3 regions of the Crenobacter cavernae genome follow, and region 1 is predicted to be linked to each of the others. Evidence: predicted binding sites of a transcription regulator. Region 1 holds the regulator's gene; each other region holds the start of a gene.
What was found. Region 1 encodes HrcA, which represses chaperone genes, less so after heat shock. Its sites were predicted from a motif close to ATTAGCACTCGNNNNNNNCGAGTGCTAAT; they were not measured.
Positions count from the first base shown of each region.

Region 2: the regulator HrcA is predicted to act here: its motif matches at 4,599-4,627, upstream of groES (co-chaperone GroES).
Region 3: the regulator HrcA is predicted to act here: its motif matches at 4,039-4,067, upstream of rpoH (RNA polymerase sigma factor RpoH).

Region 1 is NZ_CP031337.1:2,860,673-2,868,153, reverse strand. It holds gene alaS (alanine--tRNA ligase) at 1-91, opposite strand, end outside; gene recX (recombination regulator RecX) at 228-698, opposite strand; gene recA (recombinase RecA) at 695-1,750, opposite strand; gene hrcA (heat-inducible transcriptional repressor HrcA) at 1,968-2,999, shown strand; gene mltB (lytic murein transglycosylase B) at 3,103-4,128, shown strand; gene dnaX (DNA polymerase III subunit gamma/tau) at 4,145-6,103, shown strand; gene DWG20_RS13905 (YbaB/EbfC family nucleoid-associated protein) at 6,108-6,446, shown strand; gene recR (recombination mediator RecR) at 6,573-7,169, shown strand; gene DWG20_RS13895 (hypothetical protein) at 7,205-7,481, shown strand, end outside.
Region 2 is NZ_CP031337.1:575,700-583,180, forward strand. It holds gene DWG20_RS02720 (cytochrome b) at 1-895, opposite strand, end outside; gene petA (ubiquinol-cytochrome c reductase iron-sulfur subunit) at 910-1,494, opposite strand; gene DWG20_RS02730 (Nif3-like dinuclear metal center hexameric protein) at 1,618-2,364, opposite strand; gene groL (chaperonin GroEL) at 2,550-4,187, opposite strand; gene groES (co-chaperone GroES) at 4,236-4,523, opposite strand; gene DWG20_RS02745 (potassium/proton antiporter) at 4,731-6,458, opposite strand; gene DWG20_RS15875 (hypothetical protein) at 6,661-7,266, shown strand; gene DWG20_RS02755 (dicarboxylate/amino acid:cation symporter) at 7,381-7,481, opposite strand, start outside.
Region 3 is NZ_CP031337.1:735,618-743,098, reverse strand. It holds gene DWG20_RS03660 (PglL family O-oligosaccharyltransferase) at 1-1,201, shown strand, start outside; gene DWG20_RS03655 (PglL family O-oligosaccharyltransferase) at 1,251-3,020, shown strand; gene rpoH (RNA polymerase sigma factor RpoH) at 3,146-4,009, opposite strand; gene ftsX (permease-like cell division protein FtsX) at 4,129-5,037, opposite strand; gene ftsE (cell division ATP-binding protein FtsE) at 5,034-5,687, opposite strand; gene ftsY (signal recognition particle-docking protein FtsY) at 5,766-6,893, opposite strand; gene DWG20_RS03630 (M16 family metallopeptidase) at 6,970-7,481, shown strand, end outside.

The DNA of each region.
Region 1 (7,481 bases):
TGCCCGGCACCAGCGAGCTCGACGCCACGATCTGGTGGCCCTTGCTCGCGAAGAAGTCGAGGAACTTCTGGCGGATTTCGGAGGTTTTCATCGTTTTACGGTCGCGATCCAGAAAACAGGGCCCCGGTCGCGCGGGGCCGGGGACGGAAATAGGGATATGGGGCCGATTGTGGCAAGGCTGCTGCGTTGTCGCAAGCTTTGGGGCGAACGGGGAGGTTGGCCGAGCGTCAGCCGGTGGCGTCCGGGTCGGCGAAATCGTCTTCTTCGGCGCCGTCCATCGCTTTTCTGATCGCGTCCATCGGCAGGCCGCGCGCGGCGAGGAAACGCATCTGCTTAGCCCATTCCTCGCGGCTTTGCGGCTTCTGGCCGAATTTCTTCTGCCACAGTTGGCGGGCGAGGGCGACGTCGTCCTGGCCGGCGAGCGCCTCGGTGATGGTGTCGGCGTCTACGCCTTTTTCCCGCAGTTCGGCGGCGAGGCGCCGGCTGCCGTAGCGGCGACCCTTGCTCGTCGCAGTCTGCTCGGCGAAGCGGGTGTCCGACTGCCAGCCGTGCTCGGCCAGCTCGTCGAGCAGCGCGTCGACTTCTTCCGCGCTCTCGGCGTGCGGCACGAGCTTCTGGAAAAGCTCGCGCCGCGAGTATTCGCGCCGCGACAGCAGGTCGACGGCGCGCGCTTTCAGGCTTTTGGGCGTCCCGCTCACGCGATCAGGTCGTCGGCGAGCTCGCCGTCGGTTTCGTCGCGCACCCCTTCGGTGATCGTGACGCTGACGCCGACCTTCTCGCGGACCTTGGCTTCGATCTCGCGCGCCACGTCCGGATTGTCCTTCAGCCACTGGCGGGTGTTGTCCTTGCCCTGGCCGATCTTCTGGCCGTTGTAGGCATACCACGCGCCGGACTTGTTGACGAATTCCTGCTCGACGCCCATGTCGATGATCTCGCCTTCGCGCGAGATGCCTTCGCCGTACAGGATGTCGAAGGTGGCCTGGCGGAACGGCGGCGACACCTTGTTCTTCACCACCTTGACGCGGGTCTCGTTGCCGACGACCTCTTCGCCCTTCTTGATGCCGCCGATGCGGCGGATGTCGAGGCGGACCGACGCGTAGAACTTCAGCGCGTTGCCGCCGGTGGTGGTTTCCGGGTTGCCGAACATCACGCCGATCTTCATGCGGATCTGGTTGATGAAGATCACCAGCGTGTTGGTGCGCTTGATGTTGCCGGTCAGCTTGCGCAGCGCCTGGCTCATCAGGCGCGCCTGCAGGCCGACGTGGCTGTCGCCCATGTCGCCTTCGATCTCGGCCTTCGGCACCAGCGCGGCGACCGAGTCGATCACGATCACGTCGACGCCGCTCGAGCGCACCAGCATGTCGCAGATTTCCAGCGCTTGTTCGCCGGTGTCCGGCTGGGAGATCAGCAGGTCCTCAACCTTTACGCCGAGCTTTTGTGCGTATTGCGGGTCGAGCGCGTTTTCCGCGTCGATGTAGGCGCAGGTGCCGCCGAGTTTCTGCGCTTCGGCGACCACTTGCAGGCACAGCGTGGTCTTGCCGGACGATTCCGGGCCGTAGATTTCGACCACGCGGCCGCGCGGCAGACCGCCCACGCCGAGCGCGAGGTCGAGGCCGAGCGAGCCGGTGCTGATCACCTGCAGGTTCTCGGTGATCTGGTTGTCGCTCATGCGCATGATCGAGCCCTTGCCGAACTGCTTTTCGATCTGGGCGAGCGCCGCCGCCAGTGCCTTGCTTTTATCGTCCGCCATGCTTTCTCCAAACAGAACTGTGTCGATGAACTAGGGTGCCGGTTGATTATCGCACAAAATCAAAACGGCCTGCGCGATGGTGCTTGAGGAATGCGCGATCGGGCCCACTTAAGAGTTCAAGGTCGTGTCATGACGCCTTGTCGCACCGCCTTTTTAGCCTCTTCGGGGCGAGGCGGCAAGCGTACGGCATGACACGCGCAGCAGGAGGTATGCCACAATGACCGGCATGTTGAACGAGCGCGCCCAGTTACTCCTCAAGGCCCTGATCGAACGCTATATCGCCGACGGTCAGCCGGTCGGCTCGCGCACGCTCTCCAGGTTGCCGGGGCTCGAGCTGTCGCCGGCGTCGATCCGCAATGTGATGGCCGACCTCGAAGACATGGGGCTGATCGCGAGCCCGCACACCTCGGCCGGCCGCATTCCGACCGCGCGCGGCTACCGGGTGTTCGTCGACAATCTTCTCACTATCCGGCCGCTGGCGGCACCCGAAGTCGACCAGATCGCGCTCGGCCTGATGCCCGACAGCCCGCAAAAGCTCGCGCAGGCGGCATCGCACCTGTTGTCGGAGCTGACGCACTTCGCCGGCGTAGTGGTGACGCCGCAACGCCCCGACGTCGCGTTCCGCCAGATCGAATTTTTGCGGCTGTCGGAAAAGCGCGTGCTGCTGATCTTGGTGACGCTCGACGGCGACGTGCAGAATCACCTGTTGCCGACCGAGCGCGACTACAGCGCGAGCGAGCTGATCGAGGCGGCCAATTATCTGAATGCGCACTACGCCGGCCAGGGGCTGACCAGCGTCGCGGGCCGCATCGAGGCCGAGCTGCAGCAGTTGCAGAGCGACATCAGCGCGCTGATGAGCGCGGCGATCCGGCTCGGCCAACGTTCGCTCACCGATCCGGCCGGCGCGGTGGTGATCGCCGGCGAGAGCCGGCTGCTCAGCGTCGACGAGCTGTCTGAAGACCGCACGCGGCTGCGCGAGCTGTTCGACACCTTCGAGCGCCGCACCGAGCTCTTGCGCCTGCTCGACCAGAGCCGCGGCGCACAGGGCGTGCGCCTCTTCATCGGCGAGGAGTCGGGCGTGATGACGCTCGGCGACTGCTCGGTGGTCGCCGCGCCTTACCGCATCAACGGCCAGGTGGTCGGCACGCTCGGCGTGGTCGGTCCGACGCGCATGGCGTATGAGCGCGTGATCCCCATCGTCGACATCACCGCGCGGCTCGTGAGCGGCGCGCTCTCTTACACCGAATGAACCCGGGCTTGGCCGAGCCGGGTGCCGCGTCGCGCAGGTGACTGAGCGAAGCCGCCTGCGCGACGCGATGGCTCGGCCAACCCTGTCTTGCAAAAGGATGTCCATGACCCGCACGTTCCGAAATTTCGCCGCTGCCGCTCTGGCGCTGGCCGTCACGCCGGCCGTCTTCGCCGACGCCGCGCTGATCCTGCGCGCCGACGTGCAGCGCTACATCGACGAGCAGGTCGCGACCGGCCGTTTCAACCGCCCGGAACTCGAGGCGGTGTTCGCCAACGTCGAGTCCAAGCCCGGCATCATCACCGCGCTCGACAAGCCGTCGACGTCGCGGCCGTGGCACCAGTTCCGCGGCAGCTTCGTGAACGACAGACTGGTCGCTGCCGGCGCCGCGTTCTGGCGCGACAACGAGACGCTGCTGCAGCGCGCCGAAGCGACGTACGGCGTGCCACCGGAAATAATCGCCGCCATCGTCGGCATCGAGACGCGCTACGGCCAGAACATGGGCAGCTTCCGCGTCGTCGACGCGCTGGCGACCGTCGGCTTCGACTACCCGCGCCGCGCCGAATTCTTCCGCAACGAGCTGACCGAGTTCCTGCTGCTCGCCAAGGAGGAGCGCCGCGACCCGATGGGCTTTGTGGGCAGCTACGCCGGAGCGATGGGCATGCCGCAGTTCATGCCGTCGAGCTTCAGAAAGTGGGCTGTCGACTTCGACGGCGACGGCCATCGCGACATCTGGGGCAACAGCGCCGACGTGATCGGCAGCGTCGCCAACTATTTCAAGATCCACGGCTGGATGGCCGGCGACGACGTGCTGGTGCCGGCGCAGGCCGCGCCGGGGCCGCAGGTCGACCGGCTCATCGCCGACAAATTCAACCTGCACTATACGGTCGGCGAGCTGAAGAGGATGGGCATCGTGCCTCAGGCGCCGGTGCGTGACGAGGTAAAGGCGGTGCTGGTGCCGCTCGAGACCTCGCCCGGCGTCACCGAATACTGGCTGGGGCTGAACAACTTCTACGTGATCACCCGCTACAACAAGAGCACGCTGTACGCGAAGGCGGCCCAGGAGCTGGCCGGGCGCATCCGCGAGGCGAAATACGCCGCCGACGGTGGTGTCGCGCGCGCCGGTCAATAAGGTAGAATCCGCCGCCATGAGCTACCAAGTCCTAGCCCGCAAGTGGCGTCCCAAGCGCTTTGCCGATCTGGTCGGCCAGGAGCACGTGGTGCGCGCGCTGTCGAACGCGCTCGCGGAAAACCGCCTGCACCACGCCTACCTGTTGACCGGCACGCGCGGCGTGGGCAAGACCACCATCGCGCGCATCCTCGCCAAAAGCCTGAACTGCGAACAGGGCGCCGGCGCCGAGCCGTGCGGCGTCTGCTCGTCGTGTACGCAGATCGACGCCGGCCGCTTCGTCGACCTGCTGGAGATCGACGCCGCGTCGAACACCGGCATCGACAATATCCGCGAAGTGCTGGAGAACGCGCAGTACGCGCCGTCGTCGGGCCGCTTCAAGGTCTACATCATCGACGAAGTGCACATGCTGTCCAAAAGCGCCTTCAACGCGATGCTGAAGACGCTGGAAGAACCGCCTTCGCACGTCAAGTTCATCCTCGCCACCACCGACCCGCAGAAGGTGCCGGTCACGGTATTGAGCCGCTGCCTGCAGTTCTCGCTGCGCAATATGACGCCGCAGCAGGTCGCCGGTCACCTCGCCTACGTGCTCGACGCCGAACAGGTGCCGTTCGAGCCGGCCGCGCTGGCCTTGCTCGGCCGCGCCGCCGCCGGTTCGATGCGCGATGCGCTGTCGCTCTTGGACCAGGCGATCGCCTACGGCATCGGGACGGTGGAGGAGGGCGGCGTGCGCGCGATGCTCGGCGCGATCGACCGCCGTTATCTGTTTACCTTGCTCGAAGCGCTCGCCGACAACGACGGGCCGCGCCTGTTGGCCGAGGCCGACAGCCTGGCCGAGCTTTCGGTCGGCTTCGACCACGCGTTGGCCGAGCTCGCGCTGCTGCTGCACCAGGTCGCGCTCGCACAGACCGTGCCGGCGGCGCTGGCGCCCGACGAGCCCGAACGCGACGCCATCTTCTCGCTCGCCGAGCGGCTCGCGCCCGAAGACGTACAGCTTTACTACCAGATCGCCGTGCACGGCCGTAAGGACCTGCCGCTCGCGCCCGACGAGCACGCCGGCTTCAACATGGCTTTGCTCAGGATGCTGGCCTTCCACCCGGCGCGACTGCCTGCGGCAGGCGGCGGGGCGACCAAGGCGCCGGCGGTGCGAAGCGCCTCGTCCCCGGCGTCGACGCCTGTGAAGACGCCGCAGCCCGCAGCGGCCGTGCCGGCGCACGCGCCTCAAGCCGCTGCCCGGCCGAGCGAGCCCGTGGCCGAGCCGGCTCCCGAACCCGAGCCGGCAGCGGAACCCGCGCCGCCCAAGGCAGCCGAGCCGACGCAAGCCACACCGCAAGTTCCGCCGCAGTCCGTACCGCGCGCCGCCGACTTTGACGTCCCGCCGTGGATGGACGAGGCGCCGCCGCCCGACGGCTGGGACGACGCGCCGCGCGCGGTCGCGACCGAAGCGCGCCGCGAGACGGCCGGCAAGCCGGCGCCGGCCGCGGCAAAGCCCGCAGAACCCGCGCCGACGCCGATTGCGCCGCAAGCCCAGCCAGAATCCCAAACGTCGGCCGAGCCCGCCGGGCCGTTCCGTTTCGATGGCGACTGGCTGAATCTGGCCGACCACCTGATGGCGACCGCGGCGAGCAAGCTCGGCATGGCGCGCATGCTGCTCGAAAATGCAGTGCTCAAGCGCATCGACGGCGAGCGCTGGCATCTGGCGATCGCGCCGGCGTTCGCCAACCACCCGGGCGCGGCACGCGAATCGGTGCAAAAATTGAAGGAAGCGATCTCGGCCTGCCTCGATCAGTCGATCGAGGTCTATGTCGAAACCGACGCGTCGATCGGCGAGACGCCCGCGCTCAGGCGCGCGCGGCACAGAAACGAGCAACTGGCGGCGGCGCGCACGTCGCTGGAGAACGACCCCGTGGTCAAGGCATTCGAACGCGAATTCGGCGCGGTGCTGTTGACCGACACCATCCAACCCATCCAGGAGTGACACCATGTTCGGCAAAGGCGGAATCGCCGGCCTGATGAAGCAGGCCCAGCAGATGCAGGAAAACATGAAGAAGGCGCAGGAAGAACTGGCCAACGTCGAGGTCGAGGGCCAGGCCGGCGCCGGCCTCGTCAAGGTGGTGATGAACTGCCAGCACGCGGTCAAGCGCGTGTCGATCGACCCAAGCCTCGTGTCAGGCGACGCCGACGACAAGGAAATGCTCGAAGACCTGATCGCCGCCGCGCTGAACGACGCGGTGCGCAAGGTCGAGACGACCACGCAGGAAAAGATGTCGGGCTTCACCAACGGCCTGAACCTGCCGCCGGGCATGAAACTGCCGTTCTGAGCCGGATGCTGTTCGAGCCTGCGATGACGCGGTGCTTTGTGGAGAAGCGCTTTACCTGGCTTCCACGTTGATAAAAGGTTGGCCGACGCCAAGGGGCTCGGCCAACCTTTGTGCTTTTGGGTCCCTATGAAAAATCCCCCCTCGCTCGATTCGCTGATCGCCGCGCTCAAGGTGCTGCCCGGCGTCGGCCCCAAGTCGGCCCAGCGCATGGCTTTCCATCTGTTGCAGCGCGACAAGGGCGGGGCGGAGAAGCTCGCGCGCGCGCTCGATCGGGCTTTGGCCAACCTCACCCATTGCGAGCGCTGCAACACCTTCAGCGAGATGCCGATCTGCAATCTGTGTGCGGACGAAGAGCGCCGCCAGGACGTGCTGTGCGTGGTCGAGATGCCGGCCGACCTATTGATGCTCGAGCAGGCGCAGTGCTTCGACGGCCTCTACTTCGTGCTGATGGGACGCATCTCGCCGCTCGACGGCGTCGGCCCGCGCGACGTCGCGCTCGAGAAGCTGTTCCACCGCGCGCTCGACGGCACGGTCGAGGAAGTCATCATCGCGACCAATTTCACCGCCGAGGGCGAGGCGACCGCGCACGTGGTGTCGGAACTGCTGAAGAACCGCGGGCTCAAACTGTCAAGGATCGCGCGCGGCATGCCGGTGGGCGGCGAGCTCGAGTACGTCGACCCGGGGACGCTAGCGCAGGCGATGTTCGAGAGGCGCGGCGTTTGATCGCATTGCATTGATTGAATGGTGCGGAGATCGCCATGCAGCTAGATCGATGGGCGTGTGCCGGCGTGGCGCTGCTGTTGGCCGCCTGCGCGTCGACGCACTTGCGCTCGGAATGGCGGGATGCGCAGGATGCCGCCGGCTCGGTGAGGAAAATGGCGGTGTTCGTCGCGGCCCAGGACAGCCGGGTCTGCCAGTTTGCCGAAGATCAACTGGCGCTGAACCTGAGCGCCAGGAACCGGGTCGACGCCCGGGCGGGCAACCGGCTCGGCCTCGGCGCCGACGTGTCGACGCCCGCGCTGCGCGACAAGTTGT
Region 2 (7,481 bases), 990 kb from region 1:
GCGTGAAGTACCATACCGGCGCGATATGCGGCGGGGTCTTCAGCGGGTCGGCCGGGTCGAAGTTCGGGTGCTCGAGGAAGTAGCCGCCCATCTCCGGCAGGAAGAACACGATCGCCGAGAACACGATCAGGAACACCGCCACACCGAGCACGTCCTTCACCGTGTAGTACGGGTGGAACGGGATGCCGTCGAGCGGCAGGCCGGTCTCGGGGTCCTTGTTCTTCTTGATCTCGACGCCGTCGGGGTTGTTCGAGCCGACTTCGTGCAGCGCGACCAGGTGCGCGACCACGAGCGCCAACAGGACCAGCGGCACGGCGATCACGTGCAGCGCGAAGAAGCGGTTCAGCGTGACGTCGGACACCACGTAGTCGCCGCGGATCCACACCGACAGGTCCGGGCCGATCAGCGGGATCGAGCCGAACAGGTTCACGATCACCTGCGCGCCCCAGAACGACATCTGTCCCCACGGCAACAGGTAGCCCATGAACGCCTCGGCCATCAGCACCAGGAAGATCAGCGAGCCGAACACCCAGACCAGCTCGCGCGGCTGCTTGTACGAGCCGTAGATCAGGCCGCGGAACATATGGAGATAGACGACGACGAAGAACATCGACGCGCCGGTCGAGTGCATGTAGCGGATGATCCAGCCGCCCGGCACGTCGCGCATGATGTACTCGACCGACAGGAAGGCGAGGTTCGCGTCGGGCTTGTAGTTCATCGTCAGGAAGATGCCGGTGACGATCTGGATCACCAGCACCAAGAGCGCGAGCGAACCGAAGAAGTACCAGAAGTTGAAGTTTTTCGGCGCGTAATAGTCGGTGACGTGCTCTTTGAGCACCGACGACAGCGGGAAGCGCTCGTCGACCCAGTTGAGAATGCGTTGTCCTGTGTTCATCTTGTGTCCTCAGCTTATTTGTCGTCGCCGATCAGCAGGTTCGTATCGGACAGATACTTGTGCGGCGGGATTTCCAGGTTCTTCGGCGCCGGCACCCCCTTGAACACGCGGGCAGCGAGGTCGAACTTGGAGCCGTGACACGGACAGTAGTAGCCGCCGAGCCACTCGGGGCCGAGGTCGGCCGGCGCGAGGTCGGGGCGGTAGGTCGGCGAACAGCCCAGATGGGTACAGATGCCGACGGCGACGAGAAGCTCCGGCTTGATCGAACGGGTCGGGTTCTGGCAGTACTCGGGCTGCTGCTCGACTTCAGACTTCGGGTCGAGCAGCTTGTCGTCGTTCTTGGCGAGGTTCTTCACCATTTCCGGCGTGCGCGACAGCAGCCACACCGGCTTGCCGCGCCACTCGACGGTGATCTGCTGACCCGGCTCCAGCTTGCTGATGTCCACCCCCACCGGCGCTCCGGCGGCCTTGGCCCGTTCGGACGGGAAGAAACTCATCAAGAACGGCGTGGCGACCCCGGCCACGGCCACACCACCAACCGCGCTGGTTGCGACCGTCAGGAATCGACGGCGCCCCGTATCGACGTGTTGTTCACTCATTTACAGTCATCCTCAAAACGTGGAAACCGAGCATTTTCAAAATCGCCCGATTTTACCCGATTCCCACTAGGCACTTGAAGCCGTTATGAAAAGAAATTGTCGCCGAGCCGCTTACAACGCGTTTCATACCGGATTCGGCAGATCGACGAATTCGACCGTGGCATCGCTGTTTTGCATCAGCCATTCGCCGAGCGCCTGGATGCCGTAACGCTCGGTCGCGTGATGCCCGGCGGCGATGAAGGCCACCCCGCATTCCTCGGCCAAGTGGAGGTTCTGCTCGGACACCTCGCCGGTGATGAAGGCGTCGACGCCCAACGCGACCGCGTCGGCGAAAAAGCCCTGCGCGCCGCCGGTACACCAGGCGACGCGTCGGATGGTCTTGTCTTGCGGCCCCAAGAGCAACGTTTCGCGTCCGAGCCTGGCCGACAAGTCGTCGGCGAAGTCGCGCGCGTTCCGCACCGTTTCGGCGCGGCCGTACCACAGCAGATTCTGGTCGCCGCCCTGCCCTTCGGCCGTCAGCCCCAGCACCTCGGCCAACCTCACATTGTTGCCCAGCACCGGGTGCGCATCGAGCGGCAGGTGGTAGGCGACCAGATTGATGTCGTTTTCGAGCAGCGTTTTCAGACGGCGTCGCTTGATGCCGGTGACGCGGGCGTCCTCGTTCTTCCAGAAGTAGCCATGGTGGACCAGCACCGCGTCGGCGCCGCGCGCGACGGCCTCGTCGAGCAGTGCCTGGCTCGCGGTGACGCCGGTGACGACCTTTTTCACTTCGCTCGCCCCCTCGACCTGCAGGCCGTTCGGCGCGTAATCCTTGAAGCGCCACGGCTCGAGCGTGGCGTCCAACAGGGCAATCAGTTCGCTGCGTTGCATGGCGTATCCCCTTTGTTAGATGGCGGCATTGTGCCAGCGTAGCCCAACGCGACCAAGGTTGGCCGAGCCTTCCTTCGCCTGCCACGCTCAGCCAGGCCAAGCTCGGGAGGGTGCCGGCAAAGCCCAAAGAAAAACCCCGCTCCGAGGAGCGGGGTTTTCATCGTCGGACGGGTCCTGACGGCTGATTACATCATGCCGTCCATGCCCATGCCGCCCATGCCGCCCATCGGGGCTGCGGCCTTGTCTTCCGGCAGTTCGGCGATCATCGCGTCGGTGGTCAGCATCAGGCCGGCGACCGAAGCGGCGTGTTGCAGCGCCGAACGGGTCACCTTGGCCGGATCGAGCACGCCCATCTCGATCATGTCGCCGTATTCGCTGGTCGCGGCGTTGTAACCGAAGTTACCGGTACCTTCGAGCACCTTGTTGATCACGACCGACGGCTCGTCGCCGGCGTTCTGCACGATCTGGCGCAGCGGGGCTTCGATCGCGCGCAGCACGATCTTCACGCCGGCGGCCTGGTCGACGTTGAGGGTCTCGACGCTCGACAGGCTCGAACGCGCGCGCAGGATGGCCACGCCACCGCCGGGCACCACGCCTTCTTCGACGGCGGCACGGGTCGCGTGCAGCGCATCTTCGACGCGGGCCTTCTTCTCTTTCATTTCGACTTCGGTCGCGGCGCCGACCTTGATCACCGCCACGCCGCCGGCCAGCTTGGCTACGCGCTCTTGCAGCTTTTCACGGTCGTAATCGGAGGTGGCGTTTTCGATCTGCGAACGGACCTCGTCGACGCGAGCCTGGATCGCGGCGGCTTCGCCGGCACCGTCGATGATGATGGTGTTTTCCTTGCCCACTTCGATGCGCTTGGCTTGGCCGAGCAGCGACAGGTCGGCTTTTTCCAGCGTCAGGCCGACTTCTTCGGCGATCACGGTGCCGCCGGTCAGCGTGGCGATGTCCTGCAGCATGGCCTTGCGGCGGTCGCCGAAGCCCGGCGCCTTGACGGCGACGACCTTCAGGATGCCGCGGATGGTGTTGACCACCAAGGTCGCCAGCGCTTCGCCTTCGACGTCTTCGGCGACGATCAACAGCGGACGGCCGGCCTTGGCCACCTGCTCGAGCACCGGCAACAGGTCGCGGATGTTCGAGATTTTCTTGTCGAACAGCAGCACGAACGGGTTGTCGAGCAGCGCGATCTGTTTTTCCGGGTTGTTGATGAAGTACGGCGACAGGTAGCCGCGGTCGAACTGCATGCCCTCGACGACGTCGAGTTCGTTCTCGAGCGACTTGCCGTCTTCGACGGTGATCACGCCTTCCTTGCCGACTTTTTCCATCGCGTTGGCGATGATCTGGCCGATGTCGGCGTCCGAGTTGGCCGAGATCGAGCCGACCTGGGCGATCTCTTTCGAGGTCGCGCACGGCTTGGCGATGTTCTTCAGCTCGCCGACCAGCGCGATCACCGCCTTGTCGATGCCGCGCTTCAGGTCCATCGGGTTCATGCCGGCGGCGACGTACTTCATGCCTTCCTGCACGATGGCCTGCGCCAGCACGGTCGCGGTGGTGGTGCCGTCACCGGCGATGTCGGAGGTCTTGGAAGCGACTTCCTTGACCATCTGCGCGCCCATATTCTCGAACTTGTCCTTCAGTTCGATTTCCTTGGCGACCGACACGCCGTCCTTGGTGATGGTCGGCGCGCCGAACGAGCGGTCGAGCACCACGTTGCGGCCTTTCGGGCCCAGGGTCACCTTGACCGCGTCGGCGAGGATGTTGACGCCGTTGACCATCTTGGCGCGGGCGGAGTCACCGAATTTAACTTCTTTTGCTGCCATGTTCTTTACTCTCCAGGGATTAGATGAACGGAAGGGGGATCGGTGGACTTATTCCACGATGCCCATCACGTCTTCCTCGCGCATCACGAGGACTTCCTCGCCTTCGACCTTCACGGTCTGGCCGGAGTATTTGCCGAAGATCACCTTGTCGCCGACTTTCAGTTCGAGCGGGCGACGCTCACCGTTCTCGAGGATCTTGCCGTTGCCGACGGCGAGCACTTCGCCCATGTCCGGCTTTTCAGCGGCGGCGCCGGGCAGGACGATGCCCGAAGCGGTTTTTTCTTCGGCTTCGAGGCGCTTGATCACTACACGATCGTGCAAAGGACGGATTGCCATTGATCTCTCCTATGAGCTTTAGCAAAGGGATTTTGCTGTGAAAATCCCGTAACAAATCAGCGTGTTGGGCCGGGCGTTAGCACTCGACCTTAGCGAGTGCTAATAATAGGGGCGAGTCCGACGCTTTTCAAGAGCCTGCCCCGCGTCGCGCGGCGCCATCGCGTGCGCTAGACGTGGGGCGGCGCAACGGGATTTTCAAGAGGGAATTCAGGAAGGACGAGCAGAATCCGGCACGAAACGGATACCCAGTTGCGACACGCGATTGCCCTCGGTTTTGGCCACCACCAGCGTCAGGCGGCCGAAGGGCACGATGTCGCCCGGCACCAGCGGAGCTTGGCCGAGCCTTTCGCAATAGTCGGACAGCGGCAAGGCGGCGTATTCGGGCGCCAGCGTCACGCCGTAGGCGTGCGCCAGTTCGCCGGCGGTCAGCGTCGCGTCGACGGTGAAAACGCCGTAAAAGCGCTTCGCTTCGCGCTCGGCGCGGCTCGAGAACAGCGCGGTCGCCTCGGCAAGCGCCTCGTCCGTGCCGACCAGATACAGCCAGTCGCCCTCGGCCAAGGCGCCGGCTTCGCCTGCCGCCAGCCTTTCGCCACCGCGGAATACCGCAGCCAGGTGCGCGGCTTCGGGCAGCGCGAGCTCGGCCAACGTCGTCCTCTCGGCGACCGATTCGGCCTCGACGCGGAATGACGCCGCCTCGAACGCCGTGTCGGCGCCGGCCTCGACCTTCACGCGCCGCGCCGGTGGCGGCGTCGCCGGCAGCTTGAGGCCGAGCCGGCCCGCGAGCGGCACCAGGCTCCAGCCCTGGCAGACCAGCGACATCAGCACGACGAAGAAGGCGACGTTGAAATAGATCGTGCCGTTGGGCAGACCGGCCATCAGCGGGAAGATGCCCAGAATGATCGGCACCGCGCCGCGCAGGCCGACCCAGCCGATGTAGAACTTCTCTCTTCTTTGCATGCTGAACGGCAACAGGCCCAGCCACACCGCGACCGGCCGCGCCACCAACATCAAGACCAGCGAGATGGCCAGCGCCGCCGGCGCGAGCGGCACCAGCTCGTGCGGCGTGACCAAGAGACCCAACACCAGGAACATCACCACCTGCGCGAGCCAAGCGTAGCCGTCCTGAACGCGAAGCAGCGTCGACAGCCCGCCGATGCGCGCGTTGCCGAGCAAGAGGCCGGCCAGGTAGATCGCCAGGAAGCCGCTACCACCGGCGACCGACGCCAGCGCGAACAGGAGCAGCGCGGCCGCGAGACCGAACATCGACAACAGCGCGCCCTCGAGCGACAGGCGGCGGAACATCCACACCATCGCGCGACCGCCCAGCCAGCCGGCGAACGCGCCGACGCCCATCTGCTGCACAAAGGCCATCAAGAGCGACGCGTCCGGCACGCTGCGTCCGGCCCCGATCAGGCCGATCAGCGCCAGCGTCAGGAACACCGCCATCGGGTCGTTGCTGCCCGATTCGATCTCGAGCACCGCGCCGACGCGCCGGTTGAGTTTGAGCCCGCTGCCCGACAGCAAGGAAAACACCGCGGCGGCGTCGGTCGAGCCGACGATGGCGCCAATCAAGAGGCCTTCCAGCCACGAGAGGTCGAGCAGCCACGCGGCGAAGCTGCCGGTGATCAGCGCGGTGACCAGCACGCCGAGCGTCGCCAGCGACAGCGCCGGCTTCAGGCCGACGCGGAAGCTGTCGATGCGCGTCCTCAGGCCGCCGTCGAACAGGATCACCACCAGCGCGACGGTGCCGATCAGATAGCTCAAGGGATAGTTGTCGAAGGCGATGCCGCCCGGCCCATCCTCGCCGGCGAGCATGCCCAGCGCAAGAAACACCAGCAGCAACGGCGCCCCGAGCCGCGATGCGAACGACGACACCAAGAGGCTGATGAACAGGATCAGCGCGGCGACCAGGATCGATTGATTGATGAGCTCCAACAGCGCCTTCCCCGTGGTTTGGATGTGTTAATGATTATGCAGCCTGGCAGACCGGCCGGCCGTATTCCCCGAAGAGCTAAGCATAAAAACGAATAATAAAATACATCCAAATACTTTTTGGATATGAATAGAGCCGGATAGACTGCATCAGATGCCCACCACGCTCTTCAAAGCCGCCCGCATCGCCGGTCCGGGAGTCCCCATGAACGACCTGTTTGCCACCTTTCTCGCCACCGTACACCGCGAGTACTTCAGCGGCTTTCCGCTGTGGCAAACCCCGGACGGCCGCATCGCCGGCGAATACTTCAAGATCCGCCTCGGGAGCCGCTTCCGCCCGGTGGTCGACGCGCTCGGCCAACCTTTGGGCCGGGCGGCCGAACTGGTCGCGATCGGCCCGGACGGCCGGACGGTCGGCGAATCGGCGCTCGCCAGGCTGACGCGCGTCAGCGAGTCGCCGGTGGTGCTCGACCGCTTCATCCGCTGCCTGCACCTGTTGAACCACCTGCGCGAGCCCGGCAAGGAGGGCCGACTGTTCCTGCCGGTGTCGGCGGCACTGTTGGAGCGCATCAGCGCCCAGCACGGTCGCGTATTCCGCCAGATACTCGACAGCCTGTCGCAGCCGCCCGGCTCGGTCGCCTTCCTGTTGCCCGGCGCGCTGTCGCATTCGCCGGCGCTGCTCGCACGCCTCGAGGCGAACTACGCCGCGCAGGGCTTTTCCGCCTATCTGCCGCTCGGCCAGCTCAGCGGCGATGTGCTGCTGGTCAAGCCCTTGTCCACGCCCGCGGCAGAAACGCCGCCGCGCGCTTAAGCCTGCCCACTCGCCCTCGGCCAAGACTTCCCCCTGCTGCCACGTCGAGCCTCGACAAAAAAAGGCCCGCCATGAAGGCGGGCACAAGGGGTGTTGCTACGGCGGAGGAATCGATCAGCGACGCTCTTCGGCCAGCTCGGCCACCGGCTCGAGCACGGTGTCGATCAGCGGCGTCGGGTTCGCCAGCTCGCGCTTCAGCGTGGCGGTATCGAGCG
Region 3 (7,481 bases), 1.1 Mb from region 1:
GCTGATGGGCTGGTCCGCTTCGCGCTTGGTGCTCGGCTACGGCCTCGGTCTCGGCGTACTGACGCTGATCTGGCTGCGGCGCGCCGACGACGGCGCTTTGAGGCGGTTCGGCAAGGCGGCAGGGATCGCGCTGCTGTGCCTGGCGGTCTGCCTGTTGTGGAGCCAGGAGATCAACGCTTTCCTGCGCTGGCTCGGTTTGCCGGTTCATGCGGCCAGCGGTTCCGAGCGCATGATGGACGCCGGCTTCGGCGCGCGCCGCCGTGTCGAATGGGCGAAGGCTTGGCGAGTCTTTCTCGACCATCCGCTGGCCGGCGTCGGCTGGGGGGGGTATGCCTACGAGAGCGTGCGCCTCGAGGCACTCGGCCTCTTTGGTCGCATGCCGGAGAATGCGCTGTTCACGCATACGCACAATATCTTCATGCAATTGCTGGCCGAGACGGGTGTCGCCGGCACCATTATCGTCGTCGGTGGTGGCTTGTGGGCGGCATGGCCCTTGTTTGCCCGGCGGGCGGCGAACGCTAACAGCCTGTTCGTCCTCGCGATGCTGATGATCAGTACGATCCACAGCCTGTTCGAGTATCCGTTGTGGTATCTGCCCTTCCTGCTGGGTGTGACGCTGTTGCTGGGGTTTTCTCCGGCGCCGGCGATCGGCCTGCCGGTGCGTTCTTCCTTGCGCCGTTTCTTCGCGACCGTGTTGGCGGTCGCCGTGCTCGCCTACGCGGCGACCGGCGTGTCGCACTTCCGCAACCTGAGCGCTTGGCTCTACCCGTCGCCGTCGCCGGCCGAGAACGTCGAGCGCATCCGTTCCCTGGTCGACCTCGGCCGCAACCCGCTGTGGTCGTACGAGGCCGACCTGGTCTTGTCGGGTTATCAGATCCCGAGCCGTCAACTCGTGGCCGTTCAGCGCCCGCTGTTCGAGCGGCTGGCGAGCTACCGGCCGTATCCGAACGTGCTGCAGAAGCTGGCCGTCGCCAGGCAGATGCAAGGCGATACGCGCGGCGCCAAAGAGGCGCTGGCGATGGCGGTCGCCGCCTATCCGGGGCTGACGCCCGCCTACATGGCCTACTTTGCGCAGATGAAAGACCCGGCGATGAAACCGCTGGCCGCGTTCACCGCGCGCGCCGCGCAAGCCTACAAGGCCGGCGGGCCGGTGGCGGCGGCCGATGCCGCGTCGGCCTTGCTTAAAGTGTCGCGGCGTTGAAGGTGCAGGATGCGTTAACATGGTTGTTTTGCCCGTAGCGAGCCGTCCGATGCCTGTCCAAGCCGTCCTCAACCGCGCCGCGCTTCTCGCCTGGTGCGCGGTCGCGGTCCTGCCCTTTATCTCGCGCCTGCACTACGTTCCGTTGCCGCAATGGTGGGGGGAGGCGACGGTGGTGTGGCTCGCTGTGCTCGCCTGGCTCTGTGCGCCGCGCGCAAGTGCGGTGAGCTGGCCGCGCGCCGCGTGGTGGATGCTGGCGCTCGCCGCATTCTGGGCGGCGCAGCCCTTGTGGCTGCCGCTCGACTTCCCGGGCATGAACTGGGCGACGGCGCTCGGTTTTCTGTCTCTCGCGCTGCTGGCTGGCGTCACCGCGGGCCTCTCCGAGCGCTGGGGCGAAGAATACTTGGTGCGCTCGCTCGCGTGGGCGCTGCTGACCGGCGCCGTGCTGCAGTCCGCGATCGGCTTCTGTCAGGTCACAGGGTTGGCCGAGGTCATGGGCGGCGTGCTGTTCTACGACCGCGCACACCCTACGACCAATGTGTTCGGCCATATCGGCCAGCGCAACCAGTATGCGCACTATCTGACCTGGGGCTGCGCCGCGCTCGCTTACCTGTTTGCGCAGCGTGCGGTGTCGCGCCGCGTTTTTGTTTTCCTCTTGCTTTGGCTGGCGCTGTCGATCGCGTGGGCGAGCTCGCGTACGGTGCTGATCTACGCGGTGGCGCTGGTCGCGATCGCCGGCGTCTGGCATTGGCGTGTGCGCGGCGAAGAATCGAAGCGGCTGTTCGCGGCCTTCGCCGTCGCGGCAGCGGCGATCGTCGCGATGCAGTTCGTGCTGCCGTTGGTGAATGCTCTCGTCGCGCATTTCACCCACAGCGCGATGACGGTTGAGAGCGGCATCGAGCGCCTCGCTGCCAGCGGCGACGGCATGGGCGCGCGCCGCATCACCGAGTGGCACAAGGCTTGGCTGGTGTTCGGCGATGCGCCGCTGACCGGTGCCGGCTGGTCGCAGTTCGCCGCCGAAAGCGTACGTCTGCAGATGCTGCCGATGTTCCGCGACGCCGGTTTCAACAGCGGCCTGTTCTCCAACGCGCACAACCTCGAGATGCAGCTCTTGGCCGAGATGGGCTGGCCGGGCGCGCTGTTGGCGATCGGCGGCTTCGCCTGGGCGGTGTGGCCTTATTTCGGCCGGGCTGCGCGCGCGGCGCAGGTGCTGCCGCTTTCGGTGATGGCGGCGACGCTGATCCACAGCCAGCTCGAATACCCGCTGTGGTATCTGTATTTCCTCGCCGTGCTGGTGATGATGATGGCGCTTGCGCCGGCCGCTCCACGCCGTTCCCTGTTCGCAGGCTCGGCCAACCTGGTGCTGGCGGTCGCGCTCGGCGTCGTGTCACTGATGGCGATTCCGCGCTACTGGGAGATGGTCAGCCTCTATTCGCCGACCGGGCAGGGCGCGCGCGACGAGGCGCGCGTCGCGAGGTTGGCCGAGATCGTCCGCACCGAGCCGCTGTTCGCCTTTCACGCGCTCAACACGCTCGACAACTATCTCACCGTCGACAAGCGCAACCTCGACGCCAAGCGGCGCTGGATCGCGCAGTTGTCGGCGTTCCGGCCATACCCGGACGTGCTGTTCAAGGAGGCGCGCCTCGCCGCGCTGGCGGGCGACGAGACGAGCGCCGAGCGCAGCATGGCGCGCGCGCTCGGTTCCTTCCCGACCTACGCGCCGCAGTTCCTCGACGACCTGCCCGAGGACGATCCGGCGTATGCCGGCCTGCGCCGTCAGGCCGAAGAAGCGATCGCGAAGCTTCCCGAGCGCTATCGCTGACGCGCGCCAGGGTTGGCCGAGCCGCTCATGCAATCAGCTCGGCCAACCTTAAGTGCCGCCAAACGCCAGCCATGAAAAAACCCGGTCGCATGGACCGGGTTTTTCGTCGCGGCGAAAGAAACGCGTCAGACCAGCGCCGCGTCGCGCGTGCCGATCGCCGCCTTCATCTTCTGCAGCGCCTTGGCTTCGATCTGGCGGATGCGCTCGGCCGACACGCCGAACTCGGCGGCCAGTTCGTGCAGCGTCGCGCCGCCGTCGTCGGCCAGCCAGCGCGCCTCGACGATGCGGCGGCTACGCGCGTCGAGGGAGCCCAGCGCTTCGATCAAGCCCCGGCTTTGCAGGCGGTCGAACGCCTGCTTTTCGAGGCGACGCGTCGGTTCGTGCTCGCTGTCGGCCAGCCAGTCGATCGGCGCGAAGCCCTCGTCGTCGCCGTCGTCGGCCATCAGCGCGATGTCCTGGCCGCTCATGCGCGTTTCCATCTCGCGCACTTCCTCGGGTTTCACGCCGAGCTGTTCGGCGATGTGGCGCGCTTCCTTGTCGGACAGCGCCGAGAAGGTCGACTTCATGCTGCGCAGGTTGAAGAACAGCTTGCGCTGCGGCTTGGTCGTGGCCACGCGCACCAGGCGCCAGTTGCGCAGGATGAATTCGTGGATCTCGGCCTTGATCCAGTGCACGGCGAACGAAAACAGGCGCACGCCGCGGTTCGGTTCGAAGCGTTTGACCGCCTTCATCAGGCCGATATTGCCTTCCTGGATCAGGTCGGCGTGCGGCAGGCCGTAGCCGGAGTAACCGCGAGCGATCGACACTACGACGCGCAGGTGCGACATCACCAGCTGCTTGGCGGCGTCGAGGTCTTGGTGTTCGGAGAAGCGGGTCGCGAGCGCGTTTTCCTCTTCGGCGGTCAACATCGGGACGCTGTTCACGCCCTGGATGTACTGCTCCAGGCTGCCGCTGGCAGAAGGGACGGGCAAGGCGAAAGTCGCTGTCATGTATCTACTACCTCCTTCGGTAGAGCAATCCTAGCACTCGCGATTGGAGAGTGCCAGGCGGTTCCGGGTTCCCGGTCAATGTGATTTTCTATCGGCCGATAGGGCCAGACTATGCGGCTTCAGCGCGGCGCGAGGCGGCGCAGGTGGTGGCTGGCGGCGAGCCGCGCGCCGAGCGCAGCCAACAGGATCGCGCCTGCGATCAGCGCAGCCAGTTCGAGTGGCGCGAGGCCCCTGAGTTCCACGCGCTCGTTGTAGAGGCGCGCCAGCTCGACGATCGCCGGGTTCGCGTTGGCGACGTAGAGTGCCGACAGGCCCCACGCGATCAGCGCGGCCAAGAGGCCCTGCCAAAAGGCATGGTACAGGAAAGGGCGGCGGATGAAACTCTCGGTCGCGCCGATCAGCGTGGCGACCTCGATCTCGTCGCGCCGCGCGAGGATCTGCATGCGGATGGTGTTGTGCGTGACCAGCACCAGCGCGACCGCGAACGCGACGGCGAGCGCCACGGTCAGGTGTTTGCCTAGCTCCATCAGGCCGTACAGCCGTTTCGCCCAGTGCGCGTCGTACTGCGCTTCCTCTACCATCGGCAGGCCGGACAACTCCTTCTGCAGCCGTTCGAGGTCGCCCGGCTCGAGCGTCGCCGGCGTGACGACGAAGGCGTCGGGCAGCGGGTTGCCGTCCAGTCCCTCGGCGACGCCGGCCAGGCCGTGGCGGTTTTCTAGCTCGGCGAGCGCCTGGGTGCGGTTCACGTACTGGTACGATTCGACCTTCGGGTGGCCCTTGAGCGAACCGTTGACCGCGGCGAGGTCGGCCTCCTCGGCGCTCATCTCCATGAACAGCGTGACCTGCGGCGTCGCGGTCAGCCGGCCGATCCAGTCCTGCAGGCTCGTCACCGTCAGGTACAGCGAGATCGGCAGCGCAAGCGCGATCGACAGCATCAGCAAGGACAACAGGCTCGCCAGCGGCTGGCGCAGCAGTTTGCCGAGCGCGGTCTTCGCGCTTAGCCAGTGCAGATAGAAATAGTGTTTCATGCGGCGAACTGCCCTTCGCGAAGGCGCAGGATGCGCCGGCCGTAGTCTTCCATCAGCGTTTCGTCGTGCGCCGACACGAGTACGGTGACGCCGACCTGGTGGAAGGATTTGAACAATTCCATGATGTCGAGCGCGTACGCGCGGTCGAGGTTGGCCGAGGGTTCGTCGGCCAGCAGGATCGCCGGGCGGTGTACGACCGCGCGCGCGATGCACAGCCGTTGCTGTTCGCCGCCGGACAGCCTGACCGGCGCGGTCTTCTCCTTGCCGGCGAGGCCGACCTTGTCGAGCGCGGCGCGCGCACGGCGCACCGCTTCGCGCCGGTCGTAGCCGATGATGTCGAGCGGCATCATCACGTTGTCGAACACGCTGCGGTCGTAGAGGATCTTGTGGTCCTGGAACACGAGGCCTATGTGCTGGCGCACATAGGGCAGCTGGCTCGCGCGCAGCTTCGACAGGTTCTGGCCGTTGACCAGCACGCCGCCCGAGGTCGCGCGTTCGATGCCGGCGATCATCTTCAACAGCGTCGACTTGCCGGCGCCGGAGTGGCCGGCGAGGAAGACCATTTCGCCGGACTCGATCGTGAAAGACAGGTTTTTCAGTGCATCTATGCCGCCGGGGTAGCGTTTGCTGACCTGATCGAACTGGATCATCGGGACCTCGGAGAAGTCGCGGTTGGAAGATAAAGGTTGGCCGAACTCGGCCAACCTTTGCATCAGCAAGCGTTCACGTCAATCGAACAGCGCGTTCACGTAGTCGCGTGCGTCGAACGGGCGCAGGTCGTCGATGCCTTCGCCGACGCCGATGAACCGTAACGGCACCGGGCGCTCCTTGGCGATCGCCGCGATCACGCCGCCCTTGGCGGTGCCGTCGAGCTTGGTCAGCACCAGGCCGGTCAGGCCGAGCGCGTCGTCGAACGCCTTCACCTGGTTGATCGCGTTCTGGCCGATGTTGGCGTCGAGCACCAGCATGATTTCGTGCGGCGCGTCGGGGATCGCCTTCTGGATCACGCGCTTCACCTTCTTGATCTCTTCCATCAGGTGCAACTGCGTCGGCAGGCGGCCGGCGGTGTCGGCCAGCACGATGTCGATGCCGCGCGCCTGCGCCGCCTGGATCGCGTCGTAGCACACCGCCGCCGAGTCGCCGCCCTGCTGCGCGATCACGGTGACGTTGTTGCGGTCGCCCCAGGCGATCAGCTGCTCGCGCGCCGCGGCGCGGAAGGTGTCGCCGGCCGCCAAGAGCACCGATTTGCCCTGCGACTGGAAGTATTTGGCGAGCTTGCCGATGCTGGTGGTCTTGCCGGCGCCGTTCACGCCGGCCATCATGATGACAAAGGGCTTCCCGCCTTCGACCGACAGCGGCACTTCGAGCGGTTCGATCAGCTCGGACAGCGAGTCCTTCAGCGCGCCCTTCAGTTCGCTGGCGTCCTTCAGGCCCTTCAGCGTCACGCGTTCGCGAACGTCCTTCAGGAGCCCGGTCGTCGCCGGCACGCCCATGTCGGAAGTCAAGAGCACGGTTTCCAGCTCTTCGTACAGGTCCTCGTCGATCTGGCCGCCGCCGAACAGGCCGGCGAGCGACTTGCCGAGCTTGTCGCGCGTCTTGGACAGGCCGGCCTTCAGGCGCTCGGTCCAGCTCGCCTTCTTGACCGGCGCCGCTTCGGCGTCCGGAGCCGGCGCGACGACGGGGGCGTCTTCGGCCAACGCAGCTGCGGGGCTCGGGGTGATGGGTGTCGGCGCAGCGGTTTCTGCGACGGGTTCCGCGGCGACGAGGGCTTCGTCGGCGACCGGGAGGGCGGCCTCTTCCTGCAACGGGGCGGCAGGAGCGGCGGGCGGGGCTTTCTTCTTGAAGAAACTAAACATGCGAATCCGGAGTCAAGCAACTCGATGAAAATGGTGCAATTGTATCGTCAATTACCGGAGTGCTCCCAATAAGCCTATGAAAAACTGGCACAAGCTCGTGGTGGCGGGGCTTTTCGCCGCCGCAGCCGGCGCGGCGGCGGCCGAAACGGTCGAGGCGACGCTCGAGAACGGCCTCAAGGTGGTGGTGCGGCGCGACGCGCGCGCGCCGGTCGCGGTGTCGCAGCTGTGGTACCGCGTCGGCTCGGTCGATGAGGTCAACGGCCGCACCGGCCTGTCGCATCTGTTGGAACACATGATGTTCAAGGGGACGAAGACCGTGCCGGCCGGCGAGTTCTCGCGCCGCATCGCCGCCGCCGGCGGCCAGGACAACGCGTTCACCAGCCGCGACTACACCGTCTACTTCCAGCAACTGGCGGCGAACAGGCTTCCCTTGTCGCTGACGCTGGAGTCTGACCGCATGGCCAACCTCACAATCGCCGACGACGTGTTCAAGAAAGAACTCGAGGTGGTGAAGGAGGAGCGCCGCTGGCGCACCGACGACCAGCCGACCGGCATCCTCGCCGAAACGCTGTACGCGAACGCCTTCGT